DNA from 3 places in the Microlunatus soli genome. Region 2 is predicted to be linked to each of the others. Evidence: riboswitches for the same ligand, from Rfam matches in the RefSeq annotation. Region 2 holds a riboswitch; each other region holds the start of a gene.
What was found. Region 2 has a riboswitch for S-adenosylmethionine ahead of BLU38_RS04635 (LLM class flavin-dependent oxidoreductase). Riboswitches for the same ligand answer to the same signal wherever they lie in the genome.
Positions count from the first base shown of each region.

Region 1: linked by a shared signal. The riboswitch ahead of BLU38_RS07820 (aminotransferase class V-fold PLP-dependent enzyme) and the one ahead of BLU38_RS04635 (LLM class flavin-dependent oxidoreductase) in region 2 are both predicted to bind S-adenosylmethionine.
Region 3: linked by a shared signal. The riboswitch ahead of thrC (threonine synthase) and the one ahead of BLU38_RS04635 (LLM class flavin-dependent oxidoreductase) in region 2 are both predicted to bind S-adenosylmethionine.

Region 1 is NZ_LT629772.1:1,669,463-1,674,434, forward strand. Features, by position in the region: gene BLU38_RS07810 (TetR/AcrR family transcriptional regulator C-terminal domain-containing protein) at 1-259, opposite strand, end outside; gene BLU38_RS07815 (quinone oxidoreductase family protein) at 342-1,283, shown strand; SAM riboswitch class IV at 1,398-1,512, shown strand; gene BLU38_RS07820 (aminotransferase class V-fold PLP-dependent enzyme) at 1,558-3,003, shown strand; gene BLU38_RS07825 (alcohol dehydrogenase catalytic domain-containing protein) at 3,146-4,255, shown strand; gene BLU38_RS07830 (MFS transporter) at 4,351-4,972, shown strand, end outside.
Region 2 is NZ_LT629772.1:987,697-992,668, reverse strand. Features, by position in the region: gene BLU38_RS04640 (Stk1 family PASTA domain-containing Ser/Thr kinase) at 1-912, opposite strand, end outside; SAM riboswitch class IV at 1,329-1,448, shown strand; gene BLU38_RS04635 (LLM class flavin-dependent oxidoreductase) at 1,565-2,716, shown strand; gene BLU38_RS04630 (NtaA/DmoA family FMN-dependent monooxygenase) at 2,719-4,122, shown strand; gene BLU38_RS04625 (ABC transporter substrate-binding protein) at 4,119-4,972, shown strand, end outside.
Region 3 is NZ_LT629772.1:1,868,658-1,873,629, reverse strand. Features, by position in the region: gene BLU38_RS08725 (Gfo/Idh/MocA family protein) at 1-331, opposite strand, end outside; gene BLU38_RS08720 (DUF3263 domain-containing protein) at 473-784, shown strand; gene BLU38_RS08715 (phosphotransferase) at 846-1,811, shown strand; gene BLU38_RS08710 (hypothetical protein) at 1,835-2,266, opposite strand; SAM riboswitch class I at 2,393-2,507, shown strand; gene thrC (threonine synthase) at 2,520-3,797, shown strand; gene BLU38_RS08700 (MoaD/ThiS family protein) at 3,794-4,072, shown strand; gene BLU38_RS08695 (MFS transporter) at 4,194-4,972, shown strand, end outside.

The DNA of each region.
Region 1 (4,972 bases), 680 kb from region 2:
CATCCGCTTGGACTCGAAGCAGGTCCTGCCAGGGCCGCTCGGCCGCCAGTGCGGCGAGATCGTGACCGGCGTAGGCGTCCCGCGCCATCGTCGTCGCCATCTCGTCCAGCAACTGCTGCTTGTTCTGGAAATGCCAGTACAGCGCGGGCGCCTTGACATCCAGCGCAGCGGCGATCTTGCGCAGCGTGAGTCCCTCCAGCCCCTCGGTGTCAAGAAGCTCGAGCCCGGCCCGTACGACGGCCTCGCGATCCAGCGCCATGCCGGCAGATTCTGCCAGCCTCTTGACGAATTTAACAACGTTAAGCACACTGGAGACGTATTTAACAACGTTAAGGAGCATCATGAAGGCCGCACTCATCACCGACACCAGTCAGCCGCCGCGCTACACCGACTTCGCCGACCCCGAGCCCGCCGCCGGCGAAGAGTCGGTCACGATGCTGGCCGCGGGCCTGCACCAGATCACCCGAGCTCAGGCGTCCGGCCAGCATTACGCCAGCCCGGACCGGCTGCCGATGATTCCGGGCGTCGACGGCGTCGCCCGCCGCGATGACGGATCGCTGGTCTACTGCGGCGGCCTGCGACCGCCGTACGGGACCTTCGCCGAACGGGCGGCGATCGCCTCGGTCGCCGTCCCGCTGCCCACCGACGCCGACCCGACCGTCGTTGCGGCGACAGTCAATCCCGGAATGTCGAGCTGGATCGTCTACAAGCTCCGCGGCGAGTTGCAGGCCGGGCAGACCGTCGCGATCCTCGGCGCGACCGGAGCCTCGGGCCGAGCGGCCGTCCAGGCGGCCAGACTGCTCGGCGCCGGCCGGGTGATCGCGATCGGCCGCAACGCCGACGCACTGGCCGAGATCGACGCCGATGAGACGGTCCGGATCACCGCGGACGGCGACTGGGCCCACCCGCTGGGCAAGGTCGGCGGGGACGTCGACCTGGTCGTGGATTATCTGTGGGGCGAGCCGGCCGCACAGAGCATGGAAGCCCTGGTCACCAACCGCTCCGATCCGGCGCGACAGCTGAGCTGGGTCCAGGTCGGTTCGATGGCCGGCCACACGCTCCCGCTGAACGCCGGATTCCTGCGCGCTGCCAACCTGCATCTCCTGGGCAGCGGACTGCGAGGCGTGCCGTGGTCCGACATCGCCGCGCAGCTGCCGGAACTCATCGATCACATCGTCGGCGGCCGGATCAGCGTCCGGCCGGTCGCCCGGCCGCTCCGCGACATCGCAACGACCTGGACCGAGGCGGTCGCGCCGGGCGAACGAATCGTCGTCGTGCCGTGATCGCGGCCCCTCGACGGCTTTCGTCCATCATGAGGACGCCTGGTCCACTATGCGGACGGATGTCGCTGTCGGCTTGCGGATGACCGACGGGCTGCCGTCCAATGGAGGTGTTCGTGTGACGAGTGTCAGCGTCAAGCCCCGGCTTGCTGACCGGCAACCCTCCTCCGCGGTGGGGTGCCCCGGGTGAAACACACGGCCGGGCCCGACCGGGACCCGGCAAGCGCGGGTCCGCAGTGCATACCAGGGTGGACCCTCAACCCGAGGAGTCCTGATCATGACCGTCACCGCCCCGACCACCGACCGCACGACGGCCGACGCCGACGCCGCCTGTCCGCCGGCAGCCGAACGCGCCGGACTCGACCAGTCGCGGACGTTCGGTCGTACGGATGCACCCGGAAGGCTGGACGCATTCGGTCCCCTGGTCGGCGTCAGCGGCGCCGATCTGGAGGTCCCGCTGGTCGACGGTCGGTCGGTTCGCTACGCCAACCTGGACTACGCCGCCAGCGCCCCGGCTCTGGATGCTGTGCTGGCCGACCAGCAACGGATCCTGCCCTACTACGCATCGGTCCATCGCGGAGCCGGTTACGCCTCCGCGGTGAGCACCGCGCTGTATGAGCAGTCCCGACGCACCGTCGCCGACTTCGTCGGTGCCCGCGACGACGACCTGACGATCTTCACCCGGAACACCACCGACGCGCTCAACCTGCTCGCCGGCGCGGTCCCGGCCGGTTCCCCGGTGGTCTGCCTGGACATCGAACACCACGCCAATCTGCTGCCCTGGCAGGGATTGGGCGCGACGATCGTGAAAGCGTCGCGGAGTCTGACCACGACCCTCGATGATCTTGATCGGACCCTGCAGCGGACCGGCGCCGGCCTGCTCGCGATCACCGGTGCCTCCAACGTCACCGGCGAAGTACTCCCGTTGGCCCGGCTGGCCGACCTCGCGCACCGACACGGTGCCCGACTCGCGGTCGACGGAGCACAGCTGGTCCCCCATCGCCGGGTCGACCTCGCCGCCACGGGCATCGACTATCTGGTGTTCTCCGGCCACAAGTTGTATGCCCCCTTCGGATCCGGTGCGCTGATCGGCCGGGCGGACTGGCTGGAATCGGCCCCGCCCTATCTGGCCGGAGGCGGCGCGGTCCGCAAGGTCACTGTCGAACACACCGACTGGGCCGACGGCGTCGCCCGCCACGAGGGCGGCACGCCCAACGTCCTCGGTGCCGCCGCCGTGGCCGCGGCCTGCCGGGCGATCGCCGAAATCGGCGATGATCATCTTCGACGGCACGAATGGCGGCTGCGGACCCGGCTGCTGTCCAGACTGGCCGGACTGCGAGAGGTCCGGCTGTTGTCGATCTGGGACGACTGCACCGACGCGGTCGGCGTCGTCGGCTTCACCGTCGACTCCTATGACGCCGGTCTGGTCGCGGCCTATCTGTCGGCCGAGCACGGCATCGGCGTCCGGGACGGCGCGTTCTGCGCTCACCCGCTTGCGGCTCGCCTCGGTCTCACCGGTGGCGCACTGCGCGTCAGCTTCGGCGTCGGCAGCGGTTCGGAGGACATCGACCGGCTGCTGTCGGCGCTGCAATCGCTGGTCGAGGACGGCCCGCAATGGCGCTACGAACTCGTCGACAGCCGCTACCAGCCGGTCGGTGACCCGCGACCGAAGCCGGCCTGGCTGGACAGCCTGGACGCTGCCGCCGATCCCTGCCGGGGCTGACAACCCTCGCCCCGCTGCTTCGTCCGGTGACCCCGGCCCGCATCCTGGTATCTGATGCGGAATGCTGTGCCATGTTGACGTCTGTCGACGCCGCCGATCGCCGAGAATCGATCAGCCGGCCAGCACGGAACAGGGAGGGACGATGATGAAGATCACCGGAGCGGTCCTGGACGAGATCGGGCGGCCCCGCCCGTATGCCACCAGCCGACCGATCTCGATCACCGAGCTCGACCTGGCGGCCCCCGGCCCGGGCGAGGTCCTGGTCAGCATCGAGGCGGCCGGACTCTGCCATTCCGATCTCTCGGTGGTGGACGGGAATCGGCCGCGGCCGACCCCGATGTTGCTCGGTCACGAGGCTGCGGGTCTGATCGCCCAGCTCGGCCCGGGCGTGGACGATCTCGAGGTCGGGCAGCGCGTGGTGATGTCCTTCCTCCCCCGCTGTGGTGACTGCACACAGTGCCGGACCGACGGCCGGCTGCCGTGCGGACCCGGTTCGGCGGCGAACACGGTCGGTTCACTGCTCACCGGGGGCCGTCGACTTCAGCGCAACGGGAGTGGGGTGTACCACCATCTCGGGGTGTCCGGTTTCGCCGATCACGCCGTGGTGGACCGTCGATCGATCACCCCGGTCGACTCCGACGTACCGGCCGAAGTCGCTGCCCTGTTGGGATGTGCGGTGCTCACCGGCGGCGGCGCGGTGATCAACGCCGGGCGCCCGCAGGCCGGCGACGATGTCATCATCGTCGGGCTCGGAGGGGTGGGGATGGCCTCCTTGATCACCGCAGTCGGGCTCGGCCAGGGCCGGGTGATCGGTGTCGATGCCCTGGCCGACAAACTGGACCGCGCCCGCGAGCTCGGCGCCACGGCCGTGTTCCCTCCGGCGGACGCCGTCACCGAAGGCATCAAGGCCCCGATCGTGATCGAGGCGGCGGGTCATCCGCGCGCCTTCGAGACGGCGGTCGCCTTGACCGCGCCGGGCGGCACCACGATCACCGTGGGTCTGCCGTCCCCGGACGCGGAGTCGATGATCAAGCCGCTCGGCCTGACCGCGGAGGCCCGGACGATCATGGGCAGCTACCTCGGATCGGCCGTCCCGTCCCGTGACATCCCCCGCTTTGCCGAGCTCTGGCGGCAGGGCCGACTGCCGGTCGAGGAGCTGATCTCCGACCGGATCCGACTGGACGACATCAACACCGCGCTGGACCGGCTCGCCGACGGCCGAGCCATCCGCCAACTTCTCACCTTCCCCTGATCACTCAATACCCCGATTCGGGACAGTTCCAACGTCCGGCTATGTATATGACAGAGTGCTGACCTCAAGCGAACCGAACGACATCGAGGCGACGGATGCCAGATCAGCAGACCTCCACCCACCTGGCCGCCCGGCTGAGCCGGCTGCCGATCACCCGCACCCACCGACGGGCCATCGTCGCGGTCGGCATCGGATTGTTCTTCGACATCTACGAGATCTTCGTGGCCGGCACGATCGCCGCCGTCCTGGTCGAGGACTTCGGGCTCAGCAAGACGGCGCTGCCGTTCATCCTCGGCTCGACCTTCCTCGGGATGTTCGCGGGCGCGATGATCTTGGGACGGCTGGCCGACCGATTCGGTCGGAAGAGGTCCTTCCTGTTCAACATCGGACTGTATTCGGTCGCCACGGTGGTGGCCGCCTTCGCTCCCGGGCCGGTCTTCCTGATGATCAGTCGGTTTGTCGCCGGGATCGGCGTCGGTGCGGAATATCCCCTGGGTGACACCTATCTCAGCGATCTGCTGCCGGCCAAGCATCGCGGGCGGGTCGCGACCTGGGCGTACACCATCTCCTTCCTCGGCGTGCCGGTGGTCGGGTTCCTCGCCCTGCTACTCACTCCGCACGCCCCGCTCGGGATCGACGGTTGGCGATGGATCATGGCTCTCGGCGGACTCGGCGGCATCATCGTGCTGGTACTGCGCCGCCGACTGCCGGAATCGC
Region 2 (4,972 bases):
CAACGCCAGCAGCGGCACCGTCAGATCCTGGCTGAGCTCGGGATCGGAGCGCAGCCCGGCCTGCAGCGCGGAACGTACCCGCCGGACCTGGGCCAGCAGGATCTTGGCGTCATGCGGTCGAGCATCGGCATCGCGGGCCGTCGCCCGCGCGATCAGGGCGTCGACGTAGTCCGGGATCGGCCCGGCGGTCTGGAAGGTCGACGGTGCCGGCACATCGTTGTGGACGTGGGCGTAGGCAACCTGGATCGGGGTCTCTCCGGTGTGCGGCTTGCGGCCGGTGAGCAGCTCGAACAGCACGACGCCGGTGCTGTACACATCGGAACGCGCGTCGGCCTTGCCGGAGACGACCAGTTCCGGTGGCAGGTAGGACACCGTGCCGATCAGCAGTCCGGCGGTGGCCGTCGACGTCTGAGCCGTGACCGCGCGGGCCAGCCCGAAATCGCCGACCTTGATCTCGCCGCGCTCGGAGATCAGCACGTTCTCCGGCTTGATGTCGCGGTGCACCAGACCCGCCTCGTGTGCGGCGGCCAGCGCGCTGAGCACCGGTTCGATCATGGTCAGCGCGCGGATCGGAGTCAGCGGCGACTCCCGGGAGATCACCGAGCGCAGGGTTCGGCCCTCGACCAGCTCCATCACGATGTACGGGCGTCCGGCGTCGTCCCCCTGGTCGAACACCGAGACCACATGAGGGTGTGACAACCGGGCCGCGGACCGGGCCTCGCGATCGAACTTCCGCGCGAAGTCGGCATCGTCGCCGAGCCCGACGTGCATCACCTTGACCGCGACCATCCGGCCGAGCCGGGTGTCGGTGGCTCGGTATACGGTCGCCATGCCGCCACGGGCAACCCGGTCGAGGACCTGGTAGCGGCCGTCGAGTACGTGCCCGACCAGCGGGTCGCTCGTACTCGTCATCGTCACGCCTGCTCCAAAAAGGTGCCGAGGGGAAGGGCGGGTCGGCGCGGTCGACCCATGGCCGAGTGTAGGGCGACCGCCGCGTGATTCCAGGGCCAACGCGCCGTACTCCCGCGTTGTGTCCTGGATGTGCCGTGGCTGTCGAGGCTCGTGTCCTGACGGTGATCACCGCGAGACCTCTGCCGGATAACCAACGGGTGTTCGATTTTCCTTGCTCTGCAGCGATTCCGCGCCCCCCGCCGGCCGGCCCGGTGTGTGGGGCATTGCCGTGGTGATCATCGACGACCCGTGGGCCGGCCCGTCTGCGGGCCAGGTGATCTCGAGTCGGGGGCTCCGGTCTCGTGACAGCGAGACAGCGGCGTTCACATCGCGGACGTCCGGTCGGGGCTGCTGCGACGGCGGGTTAGCGTTGTCTTCGTCAAGAGCGTCAGCGCCAAGCCCCGGCTTGCTGACCGGCAACCCTCCTCCGCGGCGGGGTGCCCCGGGTGAAGACATGGCTGTACGGCCCATCCGGGCGGTAGTGGCAAGTGCGGGCCCATCAGATCGGGGTCCCTGACGAGAGGACCAGGACGCGGTGAACTGTCGATCTAAATCCTAGTTAAACCGTAGGTAATACAGAGAATCTGATGATCATGAAAGGACGATCGGCCCGATGGCTCTCTCCACCTCGCTGCACCTCGGTGTCGCGCTCGAAGGGCTCGGTACCCACCCCCGAGCGTGGCGACTTCGGCCGCAGCTGGCGCGCCGTGCCTTCGGCGCGCGCTACTACCTCGACCTGATCCGGGTCGCCGAACGGGCCGGGATCGACTTCGCCTATTTCACCGACGGCTATGCGTTGCAGAGCGAGGACGACCGCAACTTCCGTGGCCGGCTGGACGCCGCATTGCTGGCCAGCCGACTCGCGCCGGTGACCGGGGGCATCGGCCTGGTGCCCGAATTCACCGTCACCCACGCCGAGCCGTTCCACATCTCCAAGGCGGTGGCCACCCTCGACCACACCAGTGAGGGGCGGGCCGGCTGGGCCCCGATCACGGCCAGCAGCGCCGACCCGACCGCGGAGGAACAGAACCGGCACTTCGGGCGACGGGAGCTGCTCGACCCCCAAACGGCCGACGCCGAGGCCGGCGAGGTCGCCGACGTCGTCCAGCGACTGTTCGACTCCTGGGAGGACGACGCGGAGATCCGCGATCTGCCGACCGGCCGCTTCATCGATCGGGACAAACTGCACTACGTCGACTTCGACGGGGAGTTCTTCTCGGTCAAGGGTCCGTCGATCACGCCGCGACCGCCGCAGGGCCGGCCGCCGACCGTGTTCGTGGTACGGACGGCGGCCGCGGCCAGCAACGCCGGACGTCATGCCGACGTCGCCGTCGTCACTGCCGGTGATCTCGAAACCGACCGGACCCTGGCCGACGGGGTCCGAGCGGCGGCACTCGAGGCCGGCCGCAGCGAGCCGCTGCCGGTGCTCGTCGGCTACCAGGTCCTGCTGGCGGGCACCGCCGATCAGGTCAAGGAGCAGCGCGCGGTTCTTGATCACGGCCTGGCGCAGCGCCCGACGGCCCGCGGGATCGGATTCGAGGGCACGCCGGGAGCGCTCGTCGAGGAGCTCGCCGGGATCGGCTCCGCCGGGTTCGCCGGCGCCTTGATCAACTTCGAGGTACTGCCGGGCGGGTTGGAGCTGTTCGCCGACGCCGTCGTCCCTCAGCTGGAGGAACGAGGCCTGTTCCGAGCCGGCGATCGGGATCTGACGCTTCGCGGACGCTTCGGCCTGACCAGACCCGTCAATCGGTACGTGAGGAGTTGATCATGAGTCAATCGCAGGACCATCGACAAGCCGGGCGGCCGACCAAGCAGGTCCGGCTCGGTGCACACTTTCCCGGCGTCAACCACAACACCGTCTGGTCCGACCCGCAGGCCGGCAGTCACATCGCGTTCGGGTCGTTCCGCGAACTCGCCCAGAGCGCGGAACGGGGCAGGTTCGACTTCTTCTTCCTGGCCGAAGGCCTCCGGCTGCGCGAACGGCACGGCAAGATCCATGATCTTGATGTCGTCGGCCGGCCCGACACGTTGCCGGTGCTGGCGGCGCTGGCGGCGGTGACCGAGCACCTCGGGCTGGTCGGGACGATCAACGCCACCTTCAACGAGCCGTACGAGTTGGCTCGGCAGTTCGCCTCGTTGGACCTGCTGTCCGACGGCCGTGCCGGCTGGAACGTCGTGACCTCCTCCGACGCCTTCACCGGTGAGAACTTCCGCCGCGGCGGCTACCTGGCGCGCACCGACCGATACGTCCGGGCCGCGGACTCCGTCGGCACCGCCCGTGAGCTGTGGGACAGCTGGCAGGCCGATGCCGTGGTCGCCGACCTTGATCATTTCACCCGGCCCGGGGCGATCAGCCCGTTCAGCCACCACAGTGAGCAGTTCGACATCAGCGGGGTGTTCGACACACCCCGTCCGGTGCAGGGACATCCGGTGATCTTTCAGGCCGGTGACTCCGCCGACGGCCGCGACTTCGGGGCCCGAACTGCGGACGCCATCTTCGGACGCTGGTTCGACACGGCCGAACGACGCCGGACCTCCTATGCCGACTTCAAACAGCGCGCGGCGAGCTTCGGCCGGCAGCCCGAGGAGCTGAAGATCTTCCCCGGGGTCAGCTTCGCCCTCGGCGACACCGAGGAGGAGGCACAGCACAACGACTATCGGATCCGTCGGGCGCAGATCACGCCACAGACCGCACTCAACCTGCTCGGTCAGGTCTGGAACCGGGATCTGTCCGACCTCGATCCCGACGGCCCGCTGCCCACGGTCGATCCCGACCGCGGCGGCCCGTCGGTGGTGGCGGGACAGTCGCGGCGCAACGACGAGGATGGTCTTGCCGACCGCTACCGGACGCTGGCCCGGGAGAAGGGGCTCAGCATCCGCGAGCTGATGATCGAGGTGCAGGCGTCGCGGACCTTCGTCGGTACACCCCGCCAGGTCGCCCGACAGCTCGCCGATGCGGTGGCCGACGAACAGGCCGACGGCTTCATCCTGGTGCCGCACCTGACTCCGTCCGGGCTGGACGGCTTCGTCGACACCGTCGTCCCCGAACTGCAGGATCTCGGTGCTTACCGCACCGACTACGAGGGCGGCACGCTGCGGGAGAATCTCGGCCTGCCGGAAGCCGGCCGGCAGCCGATCGCCGATCCGTTGTCGCACCGGGCGGCATCATGATCACCAAACGGATCGGCGGCGTGATCGGCACCGCAGTGGCGGCACTGCTGGTCGTCGGCTGCGGCGGCAATGGAGCAGCACCGGGTGACGAGCCGACCACGAAGAGCGACTTCAGCTTCGCCCTGGCCTCCGATCCCAGCTGCATCAATCCACGGGTCGCCGGCAACAACGACGGCGCCTACCCGGCACGACAGCTGGTCGACTCGCTGACCGATCAGGATCCGGAGACCGGCAGGATCGTCGGTTGGCTCGCCACCAAGTACGCCGTGAACTCCGCAGCCACCCGGTTCACCTTCACGCTGCGTGACGGGGTCACCTTCTCCGACGGCACGGCCTTCGACGCGACGTCGGTGAAGCAGAACTTCGACGAGATCGTCCGCAACGGCGCCGAGCAGCCGCAGTCGCTGCAGTTCCTTGCGGGCTACCAGCGCACCGTGGTGGTCAGCGACCGGGTGGCGCGAGTCGAGTTCAGTGAACCGAACGCCCAGTTCCTGCAGGCCACCGCGAGCCACTTCCTCGGCATGCTGGCGCCGTCGTCGCTGAAGACACCACCGGCGGACCGCTGCGCTGGCCACCTGGTCGGCACCGGGCCGTACACGCTCGACCATTACACCAAGAACACCGAGGTGGTGGAGAACCGGCGGAACGACTACCGCTGGGGCTCCTCGCTGTGGGACAACAAGGGTGCCGCCCTCAGTGCAAAGTTGATCTTCAAGGTGATCCCGGAGTCGGGGGTGCGGACCGGGGCGTTGAAGTCTGGCCAGGTCGACGCCATCGGCGGCGTGCCGCCGCAGGACGAAGCCGGGCTGAAATCGTCCGGGTTCACCCTGCAGTCCCGGCCGAACCCGGG
Region 3 (4,972 bases), 880 kb from region 2:
TGTCGGCCGCGCTGGTGGTCAGCGGCTTCTCCACCAGCACCGACTTGCCGGCCTCCAGACACATTCGGGCCGAGCCGACGTGGTCGTTGTGCGGGGTGGCGATGTAGACAGCGTCGATCGCGTCGTCGGCAGCCAGCTCGGCGTAGCTGCCGTACGACCGGGCGAAGCCGTGTTCGGCGGCGAAGGCGTCAGCCTTGTCCTGGGTCCGGGAGGCGACGGCGGCCAGTTCGGCCTCGTCGGGCAGCAAGGCCAGGTCTCGGGCGAAGACCCCGGCGATGTGCCCGGTGCTGATGATGCCCCAACGGATGCGCTTGTCCTGCGTCTCGGTCACGAGGACCATCCAACCCCATCGCATTTCGCTGCCGGCAACCGCGTCGTCGTGATCCCGATCGCGATGATCATTGCGGTCAACCCGGCGGCGCGCCGGGCAGGCGAATGACACATCTGTCATTCGCCCCCTAAGATGCAGGACATGGTGTCAGCGAACGAAGCAGCATTCGTTCCCGGCGACGACCGGGCAGACGAGCTCAGCGACCGCGATGCCGAGATCTTGTCCTTCGAACGCCAGTGGTGGAAGTTCGCCGGCGCCAAGGAGCAGGCGATCCGGGACAAGTTCGAGATGTCGGCGACCCGCTACTACCAGCTGCTGAATGCGCTGATCGACCGCCCGGAGGCGCTCGCCGCCGATCCGCTGCTGGTCAAGCGACTGCGTCGGCTGCGTGCCACCCGGCAGCGGAACCGTTCGGCTCGTCGGCTCGGCATCGATCTCAACATCGACGCCTGAGGGTTGCCGCCGTCAGGCGAAATCATTCGACACCGGTGAGCGCACCGCCCACAGTTGAGCCGTGAACCGGCCGCTGCACGACGACGAGTTGTCGATCGACCTCGACCTGGTGCGAGCGCTGCTCGACCGCGATCTTCCGCAGTACGCCGCGCTGCCACTGACACCGTTGGGCGCGTCCGGCTCCACCAATCTGCTGTTCCGGCTGGGCGATGAGCTGCTGGTCCGAATGCCACGGCAACCCGGCAACGGCGACAGCATCACCAAGGAACGCCGCTGGTCACCGCTGATGGCCTCCCAGCTGCCGGTCACGGTGCCGCAGATCGTCGCTGTCGGAGATCCGGGCTTCGGCTACCCCGAGCGCTGGTCGGTCGTCGGCTGGATCGACGGCGTCCATCCGGCCAGTGTCGATCCGGCCCATCCCGCTGGCGATCCGGCCCGTCCCGGTGGCGATCCGGCGCTCGGAGCATCGCCGATCGCGTTGGCCGAGGATCTGGCCGACGTCGTGGCGGCGCTGCGTTCGCTGGAAGTGCCGCAGCAGGCCCGCGCCGACGACAGCCTGCGCTGGTATCGCGGCCGCCCACTGGTCGAATTCGATGCCGACACCCGACGCAACATCGACCTCTGCCGATCGATCGACGGTCTGGATCTGGACCTCGACGCCGCGCTCGCGTTGTGGGAGGAGGCGTTGACGCTGCCGGGCGCGGCCGAGCTCGGCCCGGACCGTTGGTATCACGGCGATCTGGTCGCGGAGAACCTCCTGCTCCGCGATGGCCGGCTGACCGCCGTCCTGGACTTCGGCTCGCTGTCGATCGGCGATCCGACCATCGACCTGCACGGCGCCTGGGAAGTGCTGGACGACCCCGCCCGCGAGGTGTTCCGGCAGCGGCTCGGGATCGACCAACCCGAGTGGCTGCGGGCCCGTGCCTGGGCGCTCGGTATCGCGCTCGGGGCGTTCAGCTACTACTGGGACACCATGCCGGGACGGCGAGCCGACCGGCTGGCGATGGCCCGCAACGCTTTGTCCTGAGCGTCTGCCAGCCGGGAACCGGATCAGAGGTAGCCGCCGTCGGCCAGTCCGGCGGCGCGTTCGAAGACGTTGGCCCGGGCCAGATCGCCGGTCCGTAACCACGACCAGCCCATCGCGGCGGCGTACAAACCGAAGAACGGCAGCCCGAGACAGGCCAAGTACTGCCAGGAATGGCGTTCCTCGTGCCGGAGCAGGTTGGGACTGGTGGCCAACAGGTCCGGCCAGCTCCGGGCGGTGATCACCACGTTGCCCACGGTGAACGCCCCGGCGATCGGGAAGCCGAGCCGGTAGCCGTCGGCGAGCACCAGCCCGCGCGGGCCACGCTGTACATCGGCACGCCCGATCCGCGCGATCAGCAGGCCCACCGGCGTGGACAGATTGGCCCAATTGCCGAGTCGCCGCAGCTGCTGCGGAGCGGTCAACCGCCCGCCGCCGATCGGTCGCACGTCGTCCATGCAGCAAGAGTAGGCCGGCCCGCGTCCCTACCGCCGCCCACCAGGTCGTCTCGTATTGTGGTCAGTTTGGCCGAAATATGGGATGCGATTAGGTATGGACCGGTGGCCGACCCGTACGCTGAGCAGAGCTCATCCAGAGGGGGCGAGGGATTCGGCCCAGTGACCCCCCGGCAACCAGCTGACAACTCAGCACCGGTGCCAACTCCGACTCGGTACGAAAGCCGGCCGAGAGAGATGAAGGACGGTATCTGCTGTGACCACAGCACTCCAGACCGAAGCCCCCGCGGGTTGTCGGCCCGGCGCATTCGGCAACGCCACCCACCTCGTCTGCCGCGCCTGCGGCGCGAAGAGCCCGCTCGGCCCGTTCTATGCGTGCCTGGAGTGCTTCGGCCCGCTCGAGGTGGGCTACGAATACCCCGAGATCACCCGTGAACAGATCGAACGCGGACCGAAGAGCATCTGGCGCTACGCCTCGCTGCTGCCGGTCCCGGCCGACATTGCGACCTTCCGCTCCACCGACCCGGGCTTCACCCGGCTGGTCGACGCCCGCAACCTCGCCGACGACCTCGGTCTGAAGCAGCTCTGGGTGAAGGACGACTCCGGCAACCCGACGCATTCCTTCAAGGACCGGGTGGTGGCCGTCGCGCTGTCCGCCGCCCGCGAGCTCGGCTTGCAGGTGCTGGCCTGTCCGTCCACCGGCAACCTGGCCAACGCTGTCGCTGCCGCGGCCGCGCGGGCCGGCATCAAGTCGGTCGTCCTGGTGCCCAGCAACCTGGAGCAGCAGAAGATCCTCGCCTCCGCGGTCTATGACACCACGCTGATCGCGATCGAGGGCAGCTACGACGACGTCAACAAGCTGGCCAGTGAGATCGCCGGCGAGGAAGAGGGCTGGGCGTTCGTCAACGTCAATGTCCGGCCCTACTACGCCGAGGGTTCCAAGACGCTGGCCTTCGAGATCGCCGAGCAGCTCGGCTGGCGGCTGCCCGATCAGGTCGTCATCCCGGTCGCGTCCGGCTCCCAGCTGACCAAGATCGACAAGGGCTTCACCGAGTTGATCAAGCTCGGCCTGGTCGAGGAGAAGCCGTACAAGATCTTCGGTGCGCAGGCCACCGGTTGCTCGCCGATCGTGCAGGCCTACCAGGCCGGCCAGGATGTCGTTGCTCCGGTCAAGCCGGACACCATCGCCAAGTCGCTGGCCATCGGCAACCCGGCCGACGGGCCGTACGTGCTGGACGTGGTACGCCGCACCGGCGGCAAGATCACCGACGTGGACGACGCAACCGTGGTGGAGAACATCCAGCGGCTGGCCCGCAACGAGGGCATCTTCGGTGAGACCGCCGGCGGTGTCACCCTCGGCGTAACGGCGAAGTTGATCAACGACCGTGATCTTGATCCGTCCGCCGAGACCGTGATCATCAACTCCGGCGACGGACTCAAGACCCTGGACGCGGTTGCCGACAAGGTCGGACCGAAGACCACCATCCCGCCGCGTTACGACGCATTCGAAGACTTCTGGAAGGCTGCCAAGTGAGTGCATCGGTACGGATCCCGACCATCCTTCGCAACTACACCGGTGGTGAGAAGGAGGTCTCGGCCGACGGTGGCAACCTGGCCGAGCTGATCGACAATCTGGAGTCCAACCACCCGGGCATCAAGGCCCGGGTGTTGGACGATGCCGGTGCGCTGCGCCGCTTCGTCAACGTCTACATCGGCGACGACGATGTCCGTTTCATCGGCGGGCTGGACGCCGAGATCGCTGACGGGGCGCAGATCTCGATCATCCCCGCCGTCGCCGGCGGCTGCTGAATTCTGCAACGCGCCCGCGGCGTAGCGGGCTTGATCGCACCGCGGACGGGTCGTTGACCGATCGAACCTGTGCTCAAGCCCGCGCGGTAAGTGGCCGAGCCGACCCGTAGGCTGACCGCTTGTGAAGAGGTTCGCCGTCTCCGGGATGCCACGCGAAGTCCTGGTCCTCGGAGTCATCGCCTTCTGCGTCATGGTCGGCTTCGGCGTGGTGCTGCCGGTGCTGCCGGTCTTCGCCCGATCGTTCGGAGTAGGAAACTTCGAGGTCGGGGCCGTGGTCTCGGCCTTCGCTCTGATGCGGTTGATCTGCAGCCCGTTCTGTCCGCGTCTGATCTCGATGCTCGGCGAGCGGGTGGTGCTCGGCGTCGGGATGTTCATCGTGGCGATCTCCAGCGGGCTGGTCGCGCTGGCTCAGGACTACCCGCAGTTGTTGATCTTGCGCGCTGCCGGTGGGATCGGGTCGGCGATGTTCACGGTCTCGGCGATGACCCTGCTGTTGCGAGTGGTCGCACCGGACCGGCGCGGCCGGGCGACCGGCATCTATCAGGGTGGCTTCCTGCTCGGCGGGATGGCCGGCCCGGCGGTCGGCGGTGTGCTCGCCACGATCTCGATCACCGCACCTTTTCTGTTCTATGCCGGCACCCTGATCGCCGCCGGCACCGTCGGACTGCTGCTGCTGCGGGCGCCCGAACAGGCCGCACCCGAGCGTGCCGAGGCGCCGATCCCGTTCCGTCGGGTGCTGGCCGACCGGCGCTACCAGGCTGCCTGCCTGACCAATCTGGCGCAGGGCTGGAGCTCCTTCGGCGTCCGGTCGTCGCTGGTGCCGGTGTTGGTGGTTGAGGTGCTGCACGGCAAGCCGTCCTGGACCGGGATCGCCTTCGCCTGCGCGTCGGTGGTGCAGAC